DNA from 2 places in the Arthrobacter sp. PTI12 genome. Region 1 is predicted to be linked to the other one. Evidence: riboswitches for the same ligand, from Rfam matches in the RefSeq annotation. Region 1 holds a riboswitch; the other holds the start of a gene.
The links. A riboswitch is a leader RNA that binds a small molecule or an ion and turns the genes downstream of it on or off. The one in region 1 is predicted to bind glycine.

Region 1 (11,657 bases):
CCCACCGGGAAGAATGCCGCTGTTGGTCGACCCCCGCCGGATGGTGTCCTGCATGACGTCCCAGATCTCGAGCAGGCCGTTGCGGATCTCAGTCTCGGACCGGACGGCCAGTTCATTGGCCAGCACAATCCCGGAAAAGGACTTTCCCGTCGATGCTGCAAGGCCGAGCAACTGTTCGCCGGATTCAAACGGGTAGGGAATCGCGACGGTCTGTTCCGCGGACAGGTCGGTGCCGATCTGGTCCTCGTCCAGAACGAAACCCCCGCCCACCGAGTAGTATTCGCGGGCGAATAAGAGTATGCCCTCAGCGTTATATACCGAGAAGCGCATCCCATTGGTGTGGTAGTCCAGCCGCTGCTTGCGGTGCAGAACAAGATCTTTCTCCGGATCAAAAGCTACATCGTGGGAGCCGGCCAGACGAAGGGTCTTTGTTTTCGAGATTTCCTCCACACGAGGTTCAGCGCGTTCCGGATCGGTAAGGTGCGGCTGCTCGCCCTCGAGCCCCAGGATCACGGCCTTGACTGTTCCGTGCCCATGACCGGTTACGCCCAACGAACCGAACAGTTCAGCATCGACGTGCTGGACCTGTTCCAGCAGCCCCTGCTCCACCACCATCCGGGTGAAGAGAAAGGCCGCCGTCATGGGCCCGCCCGTGTGTGAACTGGACGGACCTATCCCGATTTTGAAGAGGTCGAAGGCGCTGATGGTCATGAGCGGCCCGGACGTTTGTAGAACGGCAGCTCAACGACGGTGAAACCCTCCGGACGTCCGCGCAGGTCAACCTGCAGTTCCGTGCCCGGTTCGCTCAACGCTGTGTCAACGTAAGCGAGGGCAACCGGGTACCCGAGGGTCGGGCTCGGAAGGCCGGACGTAACGGTACCTACGGTCTGTCCGTTCGAAACGACGTCGTACCCTGCACGGGCAGACCGGCGTCCGGTACCACGCAAACCGACCAGCTTTCGCTCCGGTGTTTCGGCCTTCAGCGGCTCCAGCACGGAGCGGCCCACGAAGTTCTCGGTCTTCTTCAGGCTGACGACACCGCCCAATCCCGCTTCAAACGGATTTGTCTCCAGGCCGAGCTCATGACCGTACAACGGCATGCCGGCTTCAAGGCGAAGCGAGTCCCGCGAGGCCAGCCCGCAGGGCGCCAGGCCATGGTTGGTTCCTGCCTCGGTCACGGCTTTCCACAGCTGTACGGCCTGCGCGTTCTCGATGAAAAGTTCAAAGCCATCCTCGCCGGTGTAGCCGGTGCGGGCGAGGAGGACCGGCTGACCGGCGAGCTCCACGCGAACGGCGGCGTAGTACTTGAGCGAGGTGATGGCGTCGCGGTCTGCAGCCGGCGCCATGCCGAGCAGGATCGCCTCCGCGTTCGGTCCCTGCACCGCGATGAGAGCGGTCTCCTCCGACTGATCCTGCACAGTGACATCGAAGTCGGCAGCACGCTGCTGCAGCTCGGCAGCAACCGTGTCGGAGTTCGAGGCGTTGGGCACCACAAGGAACTGGTCCTCGGCGAGACGGTACGTGATGAGGTCATCAATCACTCCGCCGCCCTCGGTGCAGATGAGGGAGTACTTGGCCTTCCCCACCGCCATGATCTCCATATTTCCCACGAGGGCATAGTTGAGGAAGCTGGCTGCCTGCGGCCCAGTGACCATCACCTCGCCCATGTGCGAAAGGTCGAAAATGCCGGCGGCCCGGCGAACCGTGTGGTGCTCTTCAAGTTCGCTGCGGTACTTCAGGGGCATCTGCCAACCGCCGAAGTCGGTGAATGCCGCACCGAGTTCCTGGTGCTGGGCATACAGCGCTGTCTGCTTTGTCATGGCGATCCCTTAGTCCTCGAAGTCTTCGATCGGCGGGCACGAGCACACGAGGTTCCTGTCACCGTGGGCGCCGTCGATACGGCGGACCGGCGGGAAGTACTTGTCGTGGCGCAGCGTCCGCAGCGGGAATGCAGCCAGTTCCCGGGAGTAGGCCTGCGACCACTCGTCACTGATGAGCGTCTGTGCGGTATGCGGTGCCTGGCGAAGCGGACTCTCCTCCAGCTGCCATTCGCCTGTTCCGACGCGGTCGATCTCGTGTCGGATGGCGATCATCGCCTCGACAAAACGGTCCAGTTCGCGCAGGTCCTCGGACTCCGTGGGCTCCACCATCAACGTGCCCGCTACCGGGAAGCTCAGCGTCGGGGCGTGGAAGCCGTAATCGATGAGGCGCTTGGCCACGTCTTCGGCTGTCACACCGGTCTTCGCGGTAAGTGCGCGAAGGTCCAGAATGCACTCGTGCGCCACGAGTCCGTTCTCACCCGAGTAGAGCACCGGGAAGTATTCATTGAGGCGGGCGGCGACGTAGTTCGCTGCAAGGAGCGCGGACTTCGTGGCTGCCGTCAGGCCCTCGCTTCCCATCAGCGCCACATAGGCCCAGGAAATCGGCAGTACGCCTGCTGAACCGAAGCGGGAGGCGGAGATAGGGACGCCGGCTGTGTTGCTGTTGTCTACACCAGCTGCGCTATTCGCATCTCCAGGCAGGAAGGGGGCAAGGTGCTCCGCCACTGCTACCGGCCCGACACCGGGACCTCCGCCGCCGTGCGGGATGCAGAACGTCTTGTGCAGGTTCAGGTGGGAAACATCACCACCGAACTCACCCGGCTTTGCTAGCCCGACCAGCGCGTTAAGGTTTGCGCCGTCGATGTAGACCTGACCGCCCGCGCCATGCACCTGGTCGCAGACCCAGCGGACGTCCTCCTCGAAAACGCCATGCGTGGACGGGTAGGTGATCATGATCGCAGACAGGGAATCCTTGTTCGCCTCGATCTTTGCCTGGAGATCATCGTGATCGATGTTGCCGTTTCCGGCTGTCTTGACCACAACCACCTTCATGCCGGCGAGCACAGCAGAGGCGGCGTTGGTGCCGTGTGCTGACGATGGGATGAGGCACACTGTGCGAGCCTCATCACCGCGTGAAAGATGGTACTTGCGGATGGCCAGCAGACCGGCGAGTTCGCCCTGGGAGCCGGCGTTCGGCTGAATCGACACCCTGGCGTAGCCGGTGATTTCAGCGAGACGGCCCTCCAGGTCATCAATCAGCTGGCGCCAGCCCTCGGTCTGGTGCTCGGGGGCGAACGGATGGATGGTTGCGAACTCGGGCCAGGAGATCGGTTCCATCTCAACCGTGGCGTTGAGCTTCATGGTGCAGGATCCCAACGGAATCATGGTGCGGTCCAGTGCCAGGTCGCGGTCCGAGAGACCGCGCAGGTAGCGCAGCATCTGGGTCTCTGAGCGGTGGAGGGAGAACACGGGATGGGTCATATAGGACGACGTCCGTTGCAGGTCAGCAGGGATTGCAGTCTCCGCGTCGGCTGACAGATTTACCCCGAAGATCTCGGCGATGGTTTCAAGGTGAGCGTCCGTGGTGGTCTCGTCACAGGAGATGCCGACGTGATCGGCATCGACCAACCGCAGGTTGATGCCGCGCTCCTCGGCCTTGCGGACAATGCTCTCGGACTGGCCCTCGACCTTCACGAGAAGGGTGTCGAAGAAGGACTCGTGGACCGTCCCTGGAACGGCTGCAGCGAGCCGCGCCGCCTTTCCATGGACACGTTCCGCGATCGCCTTCAGCCCGTCGGGACCGTGGTAAACGGCGTACATGCTGGCAACGATCGCGAGGAGCGCCTGAGCGGTACAGATGTTCGACGTAGCCTTCTCGCGGCGGATGTGCTGCTCACGTGTTTGCAGTGCAAGCCGGTAGGCGGGTGCGCCGTCGGAATCCTTCGACACCCCAACAAGGCGGCCGGGGAGCATGCGCTCCAGGCCCTTTCGAACGGCCATGTACGCAGCGTGTGGTCCGCCGAAGAACAGCGGCACACCGAAACGCTGGGCGGAGCCGACGGCGATATCCGCGCCCTGCTCCCCCGGAGGGGTGATCAGGGTCAGCGCTAGCAGGTCCGCTGCGACCGTCACCAGGGCGCCGCCGTCGTGCGCTTTCGCGACCATGTCCGTGTGGTTGCGGAGCGTGCCGGATGTCCCGGGCTGCTGGAGGACGACGCCGTTGATGTCGCCGTCCGGCAATCCCTTTGAGAGGTCAGCGATCTCGATATCAAAGCCCAGCGCCTCAGCGCGGCCCTGCACGACGGCGATGGTCTGGGGGAGGCATTCCGCGTCCAGGATGGTTCGTCCCTTGTTCTTGCCGGAGCGACGCATCAGGAGGACGGCCTCGGCAACGGCCGATGCTTCATCGAGCAGGGAGGCGTTGGCGATGGGCAGCGCAGTGAGGTCCTGGACCATCGTCTGGAAGTTCAGCAGGGCTTCAAGACGGCCCTGGGAGATTTCCGGCTGGTAGGGCGTGTAGGCGGTGTACCAGGCGGGAGCCTCAAGCACATTGCGGCGGATGACAGGAGGGGTGACCGTGTCGTAGTAGCCCTGACCGATCATCTGCACGGCGGTCTTGTTCTTCGCGGCGATGCTGCGCAGTTCCGCCAGGACCTCCGACTCGCTCAGCGCAGACGGAATGTCCAGGCCCTCGTTGATACGGATGCTCGCCGGCACCGCAACATCGACGAGTTTGTCCAGGCTGGGGTAGCCCAGGACCTTGAGCATCTGCTCGGCGTCGTCCGAGCGGGGACCGATGTGGCGGTCGGAGAAAGTTGATTCCGTCTGGTGCGTCATGAGGAACTCCGTGAATCAGTGTGCGTGCAGGGCGCGCGGACAGGTGGGTGGGTTCCTCCCCGCTCTGTCTTGGACCTGAGAGATTCCGTGAACACAGGGTTCACCTTGCACCGTCGGTGAGCACAACCTATCTTCAGCTGCGCTACTTTCCAGAGTTGCCTTTCCGCTGCGGTGCTGGGCCTGAGAGATTCCTGGGGAGGGTTTGCTCCTACGGCGCCTGCCGGCTGTAGGTCAACGGCAGGACTCTCCCGCTGCGGGTCAAGGGCGTTTTATTACTGCGCTTTTCAGTTATGCGATCGTGATCAAGCTTACTCTTCGCTGAAATCGATCAGCAAAGGAGTGCGCTCACGATGACCTTCCCAACTGCGGCACCGGCAGCCCGAACACGTCCTTGAGTGCAAGTTTTGCCGCGTGATAACCGCCCATCCCGTGCACGCCCGGGCCGGGCGGGGTCGATGCTGAGCACAGATAGAGGCCCTTCCCCGGCATCCGCCAAGGGCGCGGCCCGAATGAGGGACGCGCCAGCAGCTGAGGGATGGTCACCGCGCCACCGCTGAAGTCACCGCCCACGTAATTGGCGTTGTACTGCTCAAGGTCAGCTGCAGTCATGACGTGTGAACGCACGACGACGTCGCGGAAGCCGGGCGCGAAACGTTCGATCTGCCGCACAATGGCCTCCGTCATGTCCCGCGTGGAACCGTTGGGCACGTGGCAGTAAGTCCACAGAACCTGCCGTCCGTGGGGTGCACGGGAAGAATCGAACAGGGAAGGCTGCGAAACCAGCACGTACGGTTTTTCCGGATGGCGTCCGGCGGCCACGTCGGCTTCCGACGCCGCCACTTCAGCCCGGGTTCCGCCCGCATGAACTGTGCCGGCCGCTCGTACTTCCTCGTTTGCCCACGGCACCGGCCCCGAGAGGATGAAGTCAACCTTGCAGGCGCCGTCCCCGAAGCGGAACCGGTCCAGCATTGAGACGTAGCCCTGCGGGAGGCGATCGCCTGCCAGGCCGCCAACAGCACCGGGTGAGACATCGAGCAGGACTGCCTTTGCTCCGTCGAACTCGCCGACCGATTCAATCCGACGGGCAGTGTGGACGGCGCCGCCATGTGCCCGGATGTCATCCGCCATAGCGTTGACCAATGCCTGGGATCCGCCAACCGGAATGGGCCATCCCACGGCATGCGCCAACGCTCCGAGGGTGAGCCCGGCACCTGCAGCCGCGAGTGTGGGCAGGGCAGCAACGGCATGTGCGGCAACTCCGGTAAACAATGCCGCCGCCTCTTCCGTCGAGAAGCGCAGGTTCCACAGGCCAGTCCCCTGCTCGAGCGTCCTTGAACCGAGCAGGGCGGCCGCGACTGGATGCCGCGGGACCCGCAGGAACTGGTTGAGCCCGGTATCGACCACCCCATCAATGTGCTGCACGAGCGGGCGCATCAGTCGCCGCCAGGCCTGTCCGTCCTTGTCCAGACCGAGCGCCGTACGCCCAAGATCGCGGTACGCGAGTCCAGCACGGCCATTGTCCAGCGGATTGGCGTACGACAGCTCGGGAACCACGAAGGGAATCCGTTCCCGGAGACCGAACTCCCGGAAGAAGGGTGACGCCAACGCCATCGGATGCACAGCCGAACAAATGTCATGCACGTGTTCCGGCTCAAGCAGCTCCATGGTGCGTGACCCGCCGCCGATAGCTCGTTCGGCCTCAAATATCTCCACGCTCAAGCCTGCACGTGCCATCACGACGCCGGCAGCCAGCCCATTGGGGCCGGCACCGACAATCGCGACGTCCGCCATGGCTAGCTCTTCCCTCCGGACCGGTGGGCGCGAAGCGTGGACACGGACGAGGCTGCTCGCATGAGCAACGCGCGACCTTTGGCCGGCGCCGTTCTGCGGAATGAGAGCAGTCCAGCCACCACCTTGTACTTACCCGGGTTCAGCGGGATGTCATAAGTTGTGGGGAGGTCCACAACGTTCTTGGAGAAGTTCCGCTTGAACGTGGTGACGTTGACCAGTTGTGGGTAGTTCTCACTCACGATGCCGGTAAGCCCGCAAGCGGTATTGCCGGCAGCTTTGAGCTGTTTAAACGCTTCCCACAGCAACAGATAAGGCGCAAACGTCTTGCGCGCGTCGTGTGTGCTGCCCGCAAAATAGTAGACCGAGTAGCCGCGGTATTCGGTAGTGATCAACCAACTCACAGCCCTGCTGTCCACGTAGGCGACCATGAGCCGAAGATGATCCCCCAGAGTTGAGAGCAGCAACTCGTAGTATTCGGGGCCGAAGCTGGAGAAGCCGTCGCGCTCCGCTGTTTCCTGCAGAATCGGGTACAGGTCCGCCCTGAATACCTCGACCCAGCGTGCCCGCTCGATGGTCCGGACCTCCACGCCTGACCGTTCCGCACGACGGATACTGTTCCTGGCATTCGGCCGGAAAGACTTGAAGATTGCATCCTCGCCCGGCGTCAGGTCAACGACGATCTCGCGCTCATACCAGCCGTGCTCGATCGGGCCGGCTGCAGGAGGCAGCGGGTGTTTCACCTGCATGCGGACATAGAGAGGGTCTGTGCCCGGATCATCAGTGAACTGGTGCTGAACCGTGTGCATAAGACGGAGTTCAGCTTCCGCGGTACGGTCCGCGAACCATACGGGCCCGTTGATCGCGACCAGCGATTCTCGGAACCTGCGCCGCACCCGGAGGAAGCTCACCATCGCAGCCGGTGCGCCGTCGTCGTCGTCGTAGTAGGCCCACAATCCGTACGGTTCCCGGCCCAGACTGCGCTCGAAGTCCGCCCACTGCGGAGTCTGTTCGAGCGGAATGACGACATCGGGGCTTGCCGACGCCAACAGCTCGAATGCCTCTGGCGTTAGGCGCTCACTGCGGAAGACGGATTCTGTCACTGGGGGTCTTTCGGTGCGGTGATGGTGAGGTTTGGAGAGGACTCGCTCAACAGTACCGGAGCAGGCGCATGCCGGTCTGGAGCGCCATCGAAGGGGCCGCCTGCCGGATCGTCAATACCAATGCGCCGTGCGGGATCATATGTCGATTCAAGTATATGTTGCGCAACCCGATACAACAGGTAACCGGTGGCCAGTAGCCGCGCCAAGATCGCGGCGACATAGTAGGGGGAGTCGATATTGTTCTCCACCACGCCTGACGACGCTTCACGGGCTACGTACATCCAGTACGCCCACCAGTGAAGTAGTTCAACAAGCTGCCAGACACAAAGTATTCGCCAATCGACATACGAGAGCGCAACGAAGGGCAGCAACCACAGAGTGAGTGCGGGAGGGTAGTCGGGCAGGACCAGGACGAGTGCTCCGAGCAGCAGAAGAATCACTTGCGGAAGGCGTGGGCGTCGCGGTGCCCGCAGCACCAGCAGGCATATCAGGGCAACCAGCACCGCGAAAATGGTAAAAGCCAGGGTTGCTGTTGCTACCGGAGAGAGCACCGGCAGGCCGAGCCGCTGCGCAAGCAGGTCATAGCCCGCCCACAGCGAAGAGGAAATGCCGAGGCGAGCCGGATCGTATTCCCACGGCAGTGCCAGAATGCGTTCGGGCCCGAACGGCAGAACGGTGAGTACCCAGACGGCGATCAGCGAACCGCCGCTCAGCAGGGCACCCCTGAACCGGCCGGTCCGGATGGCCAACAGTATGACGGCAGCGAGGACCAGGAGCACGTGAACGCTGAACCCGGCGCCGAACCCGAGCAGGACGCCGGAGATCACATAGCGCTCCTGGGCAAACGCCCACACAGCCAGGACACTCAATAGGACGGACAGCAGCACCCAGCTTGAGGTTGCCGTCAGGATCGCGATCGGCGCCACCGCCACAAGCGCCGCATCCCAGGGTCGGCGACTCGCCAGTCGCATCACGGTAACAACAGTTCCAATCCACGCGGCAGCGATCAGTACAGCGTTCACGTCGAAATACTGCATCAGGGATTGCGTTTGGACTATGCCGTCCGCGGACGTCGGCACCAGTAGCGCGACCAGTCCCGCAAACACTCCAACGAGCAGCGGCCCATCAAAGGTGGACCCCTCCGCGAATGGGGACAAACCGCTTCCGAGACCCTGGAACTGGAAGGCCTCGGTCCAGTCTGAGTAGCAGCCCCGGTAGAACTGCGCGGGACGTGTCCATCCGTCGGTTCGGCACGGAGCCTTGATCAGCACCGCCAGGACAGCGGCGGCTGTGGTCATCAGGATCAGGACCCGCCCGACGGTGAAGACGACCGGCCGCACCCTGCCCGGTGCAGCGTGCCTCCCAAGTGGCCCGCCGGCGACTTCCGCGGCATGCCTGAGCAAGGGGTCCCCGCGCGTAGGCACGGAGATGCTTGCGGGGCGGCGCTGACCCTGCTCTTGCTCCATGTCTCGAAAGCCTAGCCAACGGGCAGGACAATGGCGCCCTCTTCGTAGAAACCCACCTGTAATTCCGCACTCCGGAGGGCTTGAGGGAATGAGCAGGCAACAACGGGCGTTCGCAATAACAAGTAGACTGGGTAAGCTGTGGATTTCGCCGGAGGCAAAGGCAAACAAAGACCTCGGTCCGGGCGGTTATAAGTGCGCGTAAAGAGGAGAACAGTGGGAACTAACCCCATTCGGGTAGCAATCGTCGGTGTTGGCAACTGTGCAGCATCCCTGGTGCAGGGCGTGCAGTACTACAAGGATGCAGACGCTACGGCGACCATCCCCGGACTGATGCATGTGGAGTTCGGCAAGTACCACGTCAATGACGTGCAGTTTGTCACCGCGTTCGACGTCGATGGCAAGAAGGTCGGCCTGGACCTCGCCGACGCCATCGGCGCCAGCGAGAACAACACCATCAAGATCGCGGACGTGCCGCCCACCGGAGTGAAGGTCCAGCGCGGGCACACCCTCGATGGTCTGGGCAAGTATTACCGCGAGACCATCGTCGAATCCGATGCGGAGCCGATTGACGTCGTCGCTGAGCTCAAGGCATCACAGGTTGACGTAATGGTCTGCTACCTGCCAGTCGGCTCCGAAGCAGCAGCGAAGTTCTATGCGCAGTGCGCAATCGATGCGGGCGTCGCTTTTGTCAACGCACTTCCCGTTTTCATCGCAGGCACCAAGGAGTGGGCTGATAAGTTCACTGCAGCGGGTGTGCCGATTGTGGGTGACGACATCAAGAGCCAGATCGGCGCAACGATCACCCACCGCGTGATGGCCAAGCTGTTCGAAGACCGCGGAGTCACGCTGGACCGCACGTACCAGCTCAACGTCGGCGGCAACATGGACTTCAAGAACATGCTCGAGCGGGACCGCCTTGAGTCAAAAAAGATTTCCAAGACCCAGGCTGTCACCTCAAACGTAGAGGCCGAACTGCACGCCGACGACGTTCACATCGGACCGTCGGATTACGTCGCCTGGCTCGATGACCGCAAATGGGCGTTTGTGCGTCTCGAGGGGCGCAACTTCGGTGATGCACCGGTTTCCCTTGAGTACAAGCTCGAGGTGTGGGATTCCCCGAACTCGGCCGGTGTGATCATCGACGCCATCCGCGCCGCGAAGATTGCCGCAGACCGCGGCGTCGGCGGACCGATCCTCTCGGCGTCGAGCTATTTCATGAAGTCGCCGCCGGAGCAGTACAACGACGACATCGCCCGCGACAAAGTTGAAGCTTTCATCCGCGGCGAGGTCGAGCGCTAGAGCAGTTCCCCTCTGATGAAACGCCCCCGGTCCTACCGGGGGCGTTTTGTTGTGGGGAAGGGGCCTGCCCGACCGCTGGCGATCGCATCGCATGAGAGATTGTTGTCATGAGCAATAGCCTTCCCGGTCTGGCGGTGTGTCTCGCCGGCGCTGCAATTTCCTGGCTGCTGAGCGGTCTACTCCCGGGAACCAGCCCGCTCTTGATCGCCATCCTCCTTGGAGCGGCCTGGGGGAACCTGTTGCCGGTGCCATCCCTGTTCTTCGAGGGGATCGGTGTTTCATCCAAAACCCTGTTGCGGGCGGGCATCGTACTGCTCGGACTTCAACTCTCACTCTCAGCAGTACTTGGGCTGGGCCCCGGTGTGCTCCTCCTTGTTTTTCTGTCAGTGGGTGTGACCTTCGCTGCCACACTGTGGATCGGAAAGCTCCTGGGCATCAGCTTTGCCCAGCGACTTCTCATCGCTTCAGGGTTCTCTATCTGCGGTGCGGCAGCGGTTGCAGCCACGGAGACCGCGGCCGGCGCCAAGAAGACGGAAGTCGCCACCGCCATCGGACTGGTGGTGCTCTTTGGGACCCTGATGATCCCCACGGTCCCCTTCCTGGGCGGGCTGCTGGGAATGCCGGAGAGGACCCTCGGCGTGTGGATCGGGGCATCGACCCATGAAGTGGCACAGGTTGTTGCCGCGGGCGGATCAGTGGGCAGCTCTGCTCTTGCTGTTGCCGTCACGGTGAAACTCGCCCGTGTCCTCACCCTGGCGCCGATCACCGCCGGAATAGCCCTGCGCATGCGCCGTGCCGAACCGGCTACAGGCGGCAAGATTCCTCCCGTGGTCCCGCTCTTTATTGTGGGGTTTGTCGGAGCGATGCTGTTGCGCACCTCGGATGTCCTCCCGCAAGGGGTCCTGGAACTGGCACAGATCCTGCAGACGCTGCTGCTGTCAGCGGCGATGTTCGCCCTGGGTCTGGGAGTCCACCTGAAAAGCCTGCTGCGCGTGGGCAAGCGCCCGGTGCTGCTCGGTTTGATTTCAACCCTGGTGATCCTCGCGGTATCCCTCGTCTGCTCGGTGGCCCTGCCACTGTCCTGAAGAAACGTGGCCTGCAGGCCTCACGCGGAACGTGTTCCACCCAGTCGGCGGATGCTGTGCGACGCCTGCGCCATCCCCACCAGGCCAAGGAGCAGTCGGCTGTATGCGCGGACACCCACTGCCACCGCGAGCACTGCCTGATCCCGGGACTGTGTGTCGAGGACTGTGCCCAGATCCTGCTGTGCCACCTGATCCGCCGCTCGTGCATATCCAAGTACGACGTCGGCGCTCACCGAAAGTCCCATTGTCTCCATTTCC
Region 2 (11,657 bases), 120 kb from region 1:
CAGTGACGTCGGGCTGGACCAGGCGTACGGCCAGGATCCGGGCGCCCGCAAGGACGCGCTCCTGGCGTTCCTTGAACTCCGGCGAGGCTGCGATCTTGAAGGCAACTGCCTTGCCCGCGATGACATGCTCCAAAGGTCCGCCCTGCTGGCCCGGGAACACCGCGGAGTTGATCTTCTTGGCGATGTCGGCGTCGTTGCTCAGGATGATGCCGCCGCGCGGACCGGCGAGGGTCTTGTGCGTGGTGGAGGTGGTGACGTGCGCGTGCGGTACGGGGGACGGGTGCAGCCCGGCGGCGACGAGGCCGGCGAAGTGCGCCATGTCCACCATCAGGTAGGCGCCCACCGAGTCGGCAATCCGCCGGAACTCGGCGAAGTCCAGCTGGCGGGCGTACGCGGACCAGCCGGCAACGATGAGCTGCGGCTTGTGTTCCTGTGCGAGCCGCTCCACTTCCGCCATGTCGATCCGGTGGTCATCCTCGCGGACCTGGTACGGAATGACGTTGTACAGCTTGCCGGAGAAGTTGATGCGCATGCCGTGCGTCAGGTGCCCGCCGTGGGCCAGGTTCAGGCCCATGATGGTGTCGCCGGGCTTGATCAGCGCGTGCATCACCGAGGCGTTTGCCTGGGCGCCGGAGTGCGGCTGCACGTTGGCGTACTCGGCGCCGAACAGGGCCTTCAGGCGGTCGATCGCCAGCTGCTCGATGACGTCCACATGTTCGCAGCCGCCGTAGTACCGCTTGCCGGGATAGCCCTCGGCGTACTTGTTGGTCAGGACGGAACCCTGTGCCTGCATCACGGCAGCCGCGGTGTGGTTCTCAGACGCGATCATTTCCAGACCGGTGCGCTGGCGGTTCAGTTCGTCGTCGATCTTGGCGGCGATCTCCGGGTCCAGATCGGACAGCTGTGCGTTGAGCGACGGTGAGACAACCTGCTCGAAAGCGACCGTGGCCCCGCTCGTGCCTGCCGGGCTCACAGCTCGCCGCCATTGGCTGCTGCGTACTCTTCAGCTGACATCAGCGGGCCTTCTTCGGTGACGGCCACCTTGAACAGCCAGCCGTTGCCGTACGGATCGCTGTTGATCAGTTCCGGATTGTCGACGACGTCGGCATTGGTTTCGGTGACCTCGCCGGAGACCGGCGCGTAGAGGTCTGAGACGGACTTGGTGGATTCCACCTCGCCGCACGTCTCACCGGCAGTGACGGTGTCCCCGACCTCGGGAAGGTCCACGTACACGATGTCGCCGAGGGCGTCAGTGGCCACGGCGGTGATGCCGATCGAGACGGGTCCGGAGCCGTCGCCGGCAATCCATTCGTGCTCGGCGGAGTATTTCAGGTCGGCAATAACCTTGCTCATGTGTTTTTCCTTTACAACGAGGAATCTGTGGGTTGGGTGGCTCCGGCAGGGCCGGCATTTTCGAAAGCGTGCGTTAAGCGAAGCAGCACGCGTGAAAATGCCGACTCTGGCGGAGGTGCCGCAGGACTACTTCGAACGCTTGTAGAACGGCAGCGCGACAACTTCGAACGGCTCGGGCTTGCCGCGCAGGTCGATGTCCAGAGCAGTGCCGGGCTCGCTGAGTTCGACATCGACGTAGGCCAGGGCGATCGGGTAGCCCAGGGTGGGGGAGGGCTGGCCGGAGGTCACTTCGCCCACCACCTTGCCGTCTTTCAGCACGGGATAGTGGCTGCGGCCTGCGCGGCGTCCGAGGCCCTTGAGGCCCACGAGCTTGCGTCCGGTGGTGGAGCCGGCGCCGGCTGCCTTGAGTTCAGCCAGCGCGGTCTTGCCGATGAAGTCGGATTCCTTGGCCAGCGAGACGACCGGGCCAAGACCTGCGGCGTAGGGGTTGCCCTCGCGGGAGAGTTCGTTTCCGTACAGCGGCATGCCTGCCTCAAGGCGCAGGGAGTCGCGGGATGCGAGGCCGGCGGGGATGAGGCCTTGCCCGGTCCCGGTCTCCAGCAGAGCCTCCCACAGAGCCGGGGCATCCTCGTTCGGTACGTAGATTTCGAAGCCGTCCTCGCCGGTGTACCCGGTGCGGGCCAGGAGCAGTTCCTTGGCTGCGCCGTTCCCCTGAATCTCAACCTCGACCGCCGCGTAGTACTTGAGTTCGGTGACGAGTGACTGCTGTTCGGCGGGCACCAGCGTGAGCAGGATTTCCTCGGCTTTGGGTCCCTGGACAGCGATCAGTGACGTATGGGCAGAGACGTCGTCGATGGTCACATCGAAGTTGGCGGCCCTTTCAAGCAATTCCGCGGCGACCACTGGCGCGTTGCCGGCGTTCGGCACCACCAGGTACTTCTCCTCCCCGCGGCGGTAGGAAATCAGGTCGTCGATGATGCCGCCGTCTTCCTGGCAGATCAGCGAGTACTTGGCTTTTCCGACTGCCACTGCTGAGAGCTTCCCGGCCAGTGCGTAGTCAAGGAAGGCCGCGGCGTCCGGGCCGGTGACCCAGACTTCTCCCATGTGGGAGAGGTCAAACAGCCCGGCCGCTTTGCGCACTGCGTGGTGCTCGGCGAGTTCGGAGCTGTACTTCAGGGGCATCTGCCAGCCGCCGAAGTCGGTGAATGAGGCGCCGGCCAGCTTGTGCTGGTCGTAGAGTGCTGTGTACTTCTCAGTCATCGAGGAATCCTTAGTCTTCGAAAGCGGTGAGGGGAGGGCAGGAGCAGACCAGGTTACGGTCTCCCGCGGCGCCGTCGATGCGGCCAACCGGCGGGAAGTACTTGTCCTGCCGGAGGGAGGAGATGGGGAAAGCGCCCTGCTCGCGCGGGTAACGGCGCTCCCACTCTGAGGTGACGACGGCGGCAGCCGTGTGCGGTGCGTTGCGGAGCGGCGATTCCCCGATAGTGAAATCTCCGGTGGCGACCTGCTCCATTTCCTTGCGGATGGTCACCATTGCTTCGATGAAGCGGTCGATTTCCGCGAGGTCCTCGGACTCGGTCGGTTCCACCATCAGCGTGCCCGCCACGGGGAAGGACAGCGTGGGGGCATGGAACCCGAAGTCGATGAGGCGCTTGGCAACGTCCTCGGCCGTGACCCCCGTGCGCGCTGTGAGCTCGCGAAGGTCCAGGATGCACTCGTGCGCCACAAGGCCGCTCTCGCCGGTGTAGAGGACCGGGAAGTGTTCGGTCAACCGGGCGGCAATGTAGTTCGCTGCCAGGAGGGCGGACTTGGTGGCTTCGGTGAGGCCCTGGCCGCCCATCAGCTTCACATACGCCCAGGAGATTGGCAGGACGCCCGCGGAACCGAAGCGGGATGCGGAAATCGCAACACCGTGCCCTGCCTCATGGGCGGACTTGTTCGCGTCGCCCGGCATGAACGGTGCCAGGTGTGCCTTTGCAGCCACCGGCCCGACGCCGGGACCGCCGCCGCCGTGCGGGATGCAGAAGGTCTTGTGCAAATTCAGGTGAGAGACGTCCCCGCCGAACTTGCCCGGCTGGGCAAGGCCAACGAGCGCGTTCAGGTTTGCGCCGTCGACGTAGACCTGGCCGCCGGCCTCGTGCACCGCATCGCAGACTTCACGGACGTCGGCGTCGTACACGCCGTGGGTGGACGGATAGGTGATCATGATCGCGGAGAGTGCATCCCGGTGGGCTTCGATCTTCGCCCGGAGGTCCCCGTGGTCGATGGTGCCGTCCGAAGCCGTGGCTACGACGACAACCTTCATACCCGCGAGAACGGCGGAAGCAGCGTTGGTGCCATGTGCGGACGCAGGGATCAGGCAGACGTTGCGCTGGCCCTCGCCGCGGGAGGCGTGGTACCCGCGGATAGCGAGCAACCCGGCGAGCTCACCCTGTGAACCGGCGTTGGGCTGAATGGAGACCTGGTCGTACCCGGTGATCTCAGCAAGGTCGGCTTCGAGTCCGTCGATCAGCTCGCGCCAGCCTTCGGTCTGGGAATCCGGGGCGAAAGGGTGGATCGAAGCGAATTCCGGCCACGAAATGGCCTCCATTTCGGCGGTGGCGTTCAGCTTCATGGTGCAGGAGCCCAGCGGGATCATGGTGCGGTCCAGCGCGAGGTCGCGGTCCGAGAGCCTGCGGATGTAGCGCAGCAGCTGAGTCTCGGAGCGGTGCGTGTTGAAGACCGGGTGCTGAAGATATTCCGAGGTGCGCACCGCGGCGGCGGGCAGCTCGAAGCCTGCGGCTTCCCTTACCTGGCCGGCGCCAAAGGCGGCGGACACGGCGGAGAGGATTTCCGGCGTCGTCGTTTCATCGACTGAGATGCCGACGGTGTCGGCATCGACCAGGCGCAGGTTGATGCCGCGGGATTCGGCGGCGGAGACCACCTTGGCGGCGTCGCGGGGGACGCGGACGGTGAGGGTGTCGAAGAAGGAGTCGCTCACGAGTTCCCAGCCGGCGGCCTTCAGCGTGGTGGCGAGCGCACGGGCGCTGCTGTGGACGTTCTGGGCAATGGCCTTCAGTCCGTCCGGGCCGTGGTAGACGGCGTAGAAGGAAGACACGATAGCCAGCAGCGCCTGCGCGGTGCAGATGTTCGACGTGGCCTTCTCGCGGCGGATGTGCTGCTCGCGGGTCTGAAGGGCCAGGCGGTAGGCGGTGGCGCCGGCGTTGTCCTTCGAGACGCCGACGATGCGGCCTGGAAGGGTGCGTTCCATGCCGTCGCGCACGGCCATGTAGGCGGCGTGCGGTCCGCCGAAGAACAGTGGAACACCGAGGCGCTGGGTGGAACCGACGGCGACATCCGCTCCCTGCTCACCCGGAGGGGTGATGAGCGTCAGTGCGAGGAGGTCAGCGGCGACCGTGACCAGCGCACCGCGCTCCTTCGCTTCTGCGATGACGGAGGTCTGGTCCCAGACACGGCCGGAGACGCCCGGCTGCTGGAGGACGACGCCGTTGATGTCGCCTTCCGGGAGTCCCTGCGAGAGGTCAGCGACCTCAACCTCGAATCCGAGCGCCTCTGCGCGGCCGAGGACGATCGCAATGGTCTGGGGCAGGCAGTCCGCGTCGAGGACCGTCTTGCCGTCCTTGACGGCCTTGTTCTTGTTGGCCCGGCGCATGAGCAGCACGGCCTCGGCCACCGCCGTGGCTTCATCGAGAAGGGAAGCGTTGGCCACCGGCAGGGCAGTGAGATCCTGCACCATGGTCTGGAAGTTGAGCAGCGCCTCGAGCCGGCCCTGCGAGATCTCGGGCTGATAAGGCGTGTAGGCCGTGTACCAGGCGGGCGCCTCGAGGATATTGCGGCGGATCACTGCCGGCGTGACGGTGTCGTAGTAGCCCTGACCGATCATCTGGACGGCGGTCTTGTTCCTGCCCGCAAGCCTTCGCAGTTCGGCCAGCACCTGGACTTCGCTGAGCGCACTGTCCAGCCCGAGCGGGCTTTCCTGACGAATGGAATCGGGAACGGCACTGTCAACGAGGCCGTCGACGGTGTCATAGCCAACAGCCTTGAGCATCGTGCTGATGTGGTCCTGGCGGCGCGCACCGATGTGGCGGTCTGCGAACGTGGGGACGGATGACTGGACTGTCATATGAGGAACTCCATAACTCAGGTGGCGCAAAACACCACGATGACTTGGGTTCCTCCCCGCTCTGTATTGGACCTGAGAGTTTCCGTTTTTCCTGATGTTCTCAGGATCCACTTGCACCGTCGGTGAGCCCGGTTTCCCGGACTGCTTTCCAGAGTTGCCTCGCCGCGGCGGTACGTGGGCCTGAGAGATTCCTGGGGAGGATTTGCTCCTACGGCGCCTGCTGAACGTACCGGCAGGACTCTCCCGCCGCGGATCGAAAGCGTGCGTCACTGACAGGTGACGCGATTCACAGACTACCGGTTGGTTGAGTCTTCACGCAACTCCTGTACGACTGGGTCCGTCTAGTTCAGTGACTTCTCTACGTCAGCCAGTTCTGTACGCTCCCAGAGGGCAGTCTCGTATCGATGGCCAGCGGCACTAGCGCTCGATGCCGCATCCACTGCCTCCCTGAACTTCAACAACCGAAGTCGCCGCTCTTCCTCGGCAGCAGGACTTGTTGTGCTCAAAACTTTGCTCCTTTCTATCGCATGGTGGAAACGAAGTTCCGCTCGGTGGGTGTACGCTAGGTCACACCGAAACTACGTAACGAACAGTTTGACACGCTTCAGGCAGTTCGGTTGGCGCGTCGGTCCGGTTAGTACGGGAGCGTGAATGATGGACGGAATCAAGGTAACCGTCAACGGCAAAGTCCGGGACTGCAGCGGAACAAACCCCCACATTCGATTACTCGACTGGTTGCGGGACGAAGGGCTCACGGGATCGAAGGAAGGCTGCGCCGAGGGGGAGTGCGGCGCCTGCGCGGTCCTCGTAGCCCGCCCGGACGGATCCGATCGCAGCCGATGGACCTCGGTCAATGCGTGTCTCCCGCCGGCACTGGCCTTCGACGGTCAGGAAATCGTCACCGCTGAGGGTCTCGGGAACGTCTCCGATGCGTGCACGCCGGAAGATCTCCACCCTGTACAGCGCGAGATGGCGGAGCGCGGCGGCTCGCAGTGTGGCTACTGCACCCCGGGATTTGTCTGCTCGATGGCTGCTGAATATTACCGACCGGAGCGCTCGCCGGCGCAGGAAGACAAGGAGACAGGAACCGCCGTCGTCGGTGAAGAGCATGCAACCGACCACGAATGCGGCCCCAACGGGTTTGACCTCCATGCGCTCAGCGGGAACCTGTGCCGCTGCACCGGCTACCGGCCGATCCGTGACGCAGCGTACGCGCTGGAAACACCAGATGATTCGGATCCGCTGCTGGACCGCCAAAGCCGACCGGCCCCTGCTGCAAAGCACACACGCGTCAGCGGTGAATCGGACTTCATTCGTCCACAGTCGCTTGATGAGGTCCACCAGACGCTGCGCGACAGTTCTGACGTGAAGCTTGTTGCCGGTGCCACGGACCTCGGCGTTGAGGTGAACTTGCGGCATTCCCGCCCGCCGCTGGTCCTCGCGATTGATCGGCTGGAGGAACTCCGGGCGCTGACGTTCGACGCCGATTCCATCGAGATCGGCGCCGCGCTGACACTCTCTGAAGTCGAGCGGGCGCTCGACGGCCGCGTCCCGCTGTTGGGTTACCTTTTCCCGCAGTTCGCCTCCCGGCTGATCCGTAACGCCGCGACCTTCGGTGGGAACCTCTCCACGGGTTCGCCCATCGGCGACTCCGCGCCGGTTTTCCTGGCGCTCGACGCAAGAATTGTCCTCTCCTCCACAGACGGAGAGCGCGAAGTTCCGTTGTCCGAGTACTACACCGGCTACCGCCAGAGTGTTCGTCAGCCGCACGAAATGCTCCGCGCTATTCGCATCCCGTTGCCGCTCGCCGAAAGCACCGCGTTTTACAAGATCGCGAAGCGGCGCTTCGACGACATCTCAAGTGTGTCCGTGGCCATCGCACTGCAACTCAGCGGCGGCGTCGTAACCTCCGTGCGCATCGGACTCGGCGGTGTGGCAGCGACGCCAATCCGCGCTCTCGCGACGGAAGAGGCGCTCGTCGGTCAACCCTGGACGTCGGACACGGTGGCCGCCGCCGCCGTCGTCATGGCGGGTGAAGGAACGCCGATCGATGACATGCGGGCCAGCTCGCTGTACCGCTCGGCGATGCTGAGACAGGCGCTGCTGAGATTCCATGCTGAGAACGCTGAAGATCTGGAGGTGGCCAAGTGAAGTCGCTGTCGGATCGCCCAGTAAACCCCGTGGTCGGTGTCCCCGTATCCCACGAAAGCGCCGCAGCCCACGTCACCGGTACGGCTCTGTATACGGATGACCTGGTTGTCCGCAGCTCGAACGCGCTGCATGCCTGGCCGGTTCAGTCGGCGCATGCTCACGCCCGCATAGCTGGCCTGCGCACCGAGCCCGCGCTGGAGGTTCCGGGCGTCGTCAGGGTACTAACGGCGACGGACGTTCCAGGCGTGAACGACGCCGGGATCAAGCATGACGAACCGCTCTTCCCCAGCGAAGTGATGTTCTACGGCCACGCCGTGTGCTGGGTGCTGGGGGAGTCGCTAGAAGCCGCGCGCCTCGGCGCGGAGGCGGTGGAGGTCGATTACGAGCCGTTGCCGTCGTTGATCACTGTTGAGGAAGCCATCGCGGCCGAGAGCTTCCAGGGGAACCGCCCGACGGTTGCTCGCGGCGAGCCGGACAAGGCGCTCGAGGATGCAGCGCACCGGTTCAGTGGCGAGTTCCAGTTCAGCGGGCAGGAGCACTTCTACCTGGAAACGCACGCATCGTTCGCCTACATCGACGAGTCCGGGCAGGTGTTCATCCAGTGCAGCACCCAGCACCCCTCCGAGACGCAGGAAATCGTGGCGCACGTGCTGAACCTATCCAGTCACGACGTCACAGTGCAGTGCCTCCGCATGGGCGGCGGATTCGGCGGCAAGGAGATGCAGCCGCACGGCTTCGCGGCCATCGCGGCGCTCGGCGCCACGCTTACCGGCAGGCCCGTCCGGCTGCGGCTGAACCGCACCCAGGACATCACCATGTCCGGCAAGCGCCACCCCTTCCACGCCACGTGGGAGGCAGGGTTCGACGACGACGGTCGCCTCCAGGCGCTGAAAGCCACCCTCACGAGCGACGGCGGTTGGAGCCTCGACCTCTCCGAACCTGTGCTGCAGCGGGCGTTGTGCCACATCGACAATGCCTACTACATCCCGAACATCGAGGTGAACGGCCGGATCGCGAAAACCAATAAGACGTCGCAGACGGCGTTCCGAGGCTTCGGCGGTCCGCAGGGGATGCTCGTGATCGAGGATCTACTTGGCCGGTGCGCGCCGTTGCTGGGGCTGGATCCGAGTGAGCTTCGTCATCGTAATTTCTATGAGCCCGGGCAGAGCACGCCGTACGGGCAGCCGGTGCGGCACGCCGAACGCCTTCAGGCGATCTGGCAGTCACTCTCGGACCGTGCGGACGTTGCCCGGCGCCGCGAGGAGATCGCGAAGTTCAACGCCTCGCACCCGAATGTGAAGCGGGCGCTAGGCTTGACCCCGGTGAAGTTCGGCATCTCCTTTAACCTGACCGCGTTCAACCAGGCCGGCGCGCTGGTGCACGTGTATAAGGACGGGTCGGTGCTCATCAACCACGGCGGCACGGAGATGGGCCAGGGCCTGCATACCAAGATGCGGCAGGTTGCGGCGACTGCGCTGGGGGTGCCGCTGTCCTCCGTCCGGCTCGCGCCAACGCGGACGGACAAGGTGCCCAATACGTCGGCGACGGCGGCCAGCTCCGGAGCGGACCTCAACGGCGGTGCGATCAAGAATGCGTGCGAGCAGATCAGCGAACGGCTGGCGGAAGTGGCCGCGCGGAAGCTGAACATCCACCCCGACGATGTCCGGTTCGATGACGGAAAGGTCACCGGCATCGGCTTCCATGATTCGGCGATGACCTTCGCGGAGTTGGCACGTGACGCGTACTTCCAGCGAGTTTCCCTGTGGGCGGCCGGGTATTACCGGACGGAAGGACTGCACTGGGACAGCGCCCGCATGCAGGGCGAACCGTTCAAGTACTTCAGTTACGGCGCGGCGCTCGCCGAGGTGGAAGTGGATCGCTTCACGGGTGCTTACCGCCAGTTGCGCACAGACATAGTGCACGACGTCGGCGACAGCCTCTCTCCGATGATCGACGTTGGGCAGATTGAGGGCGGTTTTGTGCAGGGCGCGGGCTGGCTGACGCTCGAGGATCTGCGCTGGGATGCATCCGACGGCGCCAACCGCGGCCGGATCACCACGCAGTCCGCCAGCACCTACAAGTTGCCGAGTTTCTCCGAGATGCCCGAGGAGTTCAACGTGCACCTGTTCGAGCGGGCGACCGAGAGCGGTGTGGTCTATGGCTCGAAGGCCGTCGGTGAACCGCCGCTGATGTTGGCATTCAGCGTGCGGGAGGCTCTTCGGGAGGCGGTCGCGGCCTTCGGGCCCGGTGATGTCGAAGTGGAGCTCGCAAGCCCGGCCACCCCGGAAGCGGTGTTCTGGGCGATCGAGCGGGTGTCCGCGCCGTCGTCGTCCTCTTCTTCCTCGGGTTCCGGTGACCTTGTCACGTCCACGAGTTCAGCGCAGTGACATGGACTGGCTGGAGGCTTTGCAACGCCTGAGGTCAACGGGACAGCCAGGTGTGCTGGCGACCGTGTCCGAAGTGCGTGGGCATTCGCCCCGGGAAGCCGGGGCGAAGATGCTAGTGGGGTCGTCGTCGAGTTGGGGGACCATCGGCGGTGGGAACCTTGAGGCGACCGTGATCGATCGGGCGCGGGAGATGATGGCGGGCGGCGTTTCAACTGCCGAGAACGTCGAGTTTTCGCTCAGCGAGCACGCGGTGACGCAGCACGGGAGGCAGTGCTGCGGCGGGAAGGCTCGGGTGCTGCTGGAGCCGTTCCTGTCGTTGCCCACGGTGGCGGTGTTCGGCGTCGGGCATGTGGGGTATGAGCTCGGGAGGGTGCTCTCGCGGCTGCCGATGAACCTGTACCTGGTGGACAGCCGCGCCGAGCAGTTGCTGCCCGAGCGACTTGCGGATGTGACTTCTGGTGTGGCGACCGTGCACCCGGTGCATACGCCGGTGCCGGACTCGTTCCTGGGTGAGTTGCCGGCCGGTGCGCACGTGTTCATCATGAGCCACGATCACTCCGAGGATTTTCTGCTGTGCGATGCCGGGTTGCGGCGGGGGGATCTTGGGAGCGTCGGGCTGATCGGCTCGAAGGCGAAGTGGTCCCGGTTCCAGCAGAAGCTGGCGGCGGAGGGGTACGCCGAGGCCGAGATCGGGCGGATCCAGTGTCCGATCGGGCTGCCGGATGTCACTGGGAAAGCACCGGCGGTGATCGCTGTGAGTGTGGCGGCGGATCTGCTGCGGCGGCTGTCTCTCCCTGCAACGATCCAGACAACACTGATGAAAAGAAATGATTCGCATGACTAAGTTTTCAGCGTAGCTCCGGCATCCCGAGGTTGGCCCGGTCCAGCGTGGTCTTGAGGGTTCATCGTTTGCTGGATTTGCAGCGCGAACCAAAGTTGAGCCAAAGATGAGGTCTCAGCCATATCGAGACCGGTTAGTTCACCGATCCTGCGGATCCGGTAGATGATCGTTTGCCTGTGTGTGAACAGGGCAGCGGCAGTCTTCTGCCATGACCGCTGTTGATCCAGATAGGTTTCCAAAGTCTTGAGCAAGTCCGCGTCTTTTCCTTGCTCATACTCCAAAACCGGTCCGAGCAACCGTTGAACCAATGCTTGTCCCTCTTCCATGTTGGTCAAGCCAAGCCAGGATGGACCGCTTGCGTAGCGGACCAGCGACTGGCCTGATGCGCCGGCCGTTCCCAGCGCCCACAGCGATTCCTGCAGAGCACGCTGCAGCTGGGACGCGGTCGCGGGCCGGCTAATACCGATTGTGACTTGGTCTGGCAGTACATGCCATAGCAATTCATCGCCGCAGTCTGGCGGGAGCACAATATGCAGGGTATCGAACTGGCGGAGCGAAAGGTGCGCAATCCCGTGACGCCAGAACCCCACGTGGGTGGCAGTCAAGTGGGCTTCTTCAAGTCCGGAAACAGAGACCAGGACGAACTCCCCACTAGAAAAATCAAGCCTCGCGAGACGGCTCTCCAAGTCGGACAGAGCGTAACGGTCCTCGAAAGCCTGGCTCAGGAATTCGGCTCCCAGCCGCCGCTGGTCTTCCAAAGCGAGCATGGTGCGCGAAAGCTCCAACCCCAGTACGGACGCGG

Region 2: another riboswitch for glycine. It lies ahead of gcvP (aminomethyl-transferring glycine dehydrogenase); the one in region 1 lies ahead of gcvP (aminomethyl-transferring glycine dehydrogenase).

The regions. Positions count from the first base shown of each region.
Region 1 is NZ_CM155256.1:386,765-398,421, forward strand. It holds gene AC1MBU_RS01920 (L-serine ammonia-lyase) at 1-711, opposite strand, end outside; gene gcvT (glycine cleavage system aminomethyltransferase GcvT) at 708-1,820, opposite strand; gene gcvP (aminomethyl-transferring glycine dehydrogenase) at 1,830-4,658, opposite strand; glycine riboswitch at 4,713-4,816, opposite strand; glycine riboswitch at 4,818-4,919, opposite strand; gene AC1MBU_RS01935 (phytoene desaturase family protein) at 5,004-6,449, opposite strand; gene AC1MBU_RS01940 (lipid II:glycine glycyltransferase FemX) at 6,452-7,549, opposite strand; gene AC1MBU_RS01945 (hypothetical protein) at 7,546-9,015, opposite strand; gene AC1MBU_RS01950 (inositol-3-phosphate synthase) at 9,229-10,314, shown strand; gene AC1MBU_RS01955 (YeiH family protein) at 10,422-11,399, shown strand; gene AC1MBU_RS01960 (MerR family transcriptional regulator) at 11,420-11,657, opposite strand, start outside.
Region 2 is NZ_CM155256.1:269,149-280,805, reverse strand. It holds gene glyA (serine hydroxymethyltransferase) at 1-973, opposite strand, end outside; gene gcvH (glycine cleavage system protein GcvH) at 970-1,353, opposite strand; gene gcvT (glycine cleavage system aminomethyltransferase GcvT) at 1,480-2,613, opposite strand; gene gcvP (aminomethyl-transferring glycine dehydrogenase) at 2,624-5,476, opposite strand; glycine riboswitch at 5,635-5,732, opposite strand; gene AC1MBU_RS01340 (hypothetical protein) at 5,818-5,982, opposite strand; gene AC1MBU_RS01335 (xanthine dehydrogenase small subunit) at 6,131-7,627, shown strand; gene xdhB (xanthine dehydrogenase molybdopterin binding subunit) at 7,624-10,014, shown strand; gene xdhC (xanthine dehydrogenase accessory protein XdhC) at 10,016-10,858, shown strand; gene AC1MBU_RS01320 (PucR family transcriptional regulator) at 10,855-11,657, opposite strand, start outside.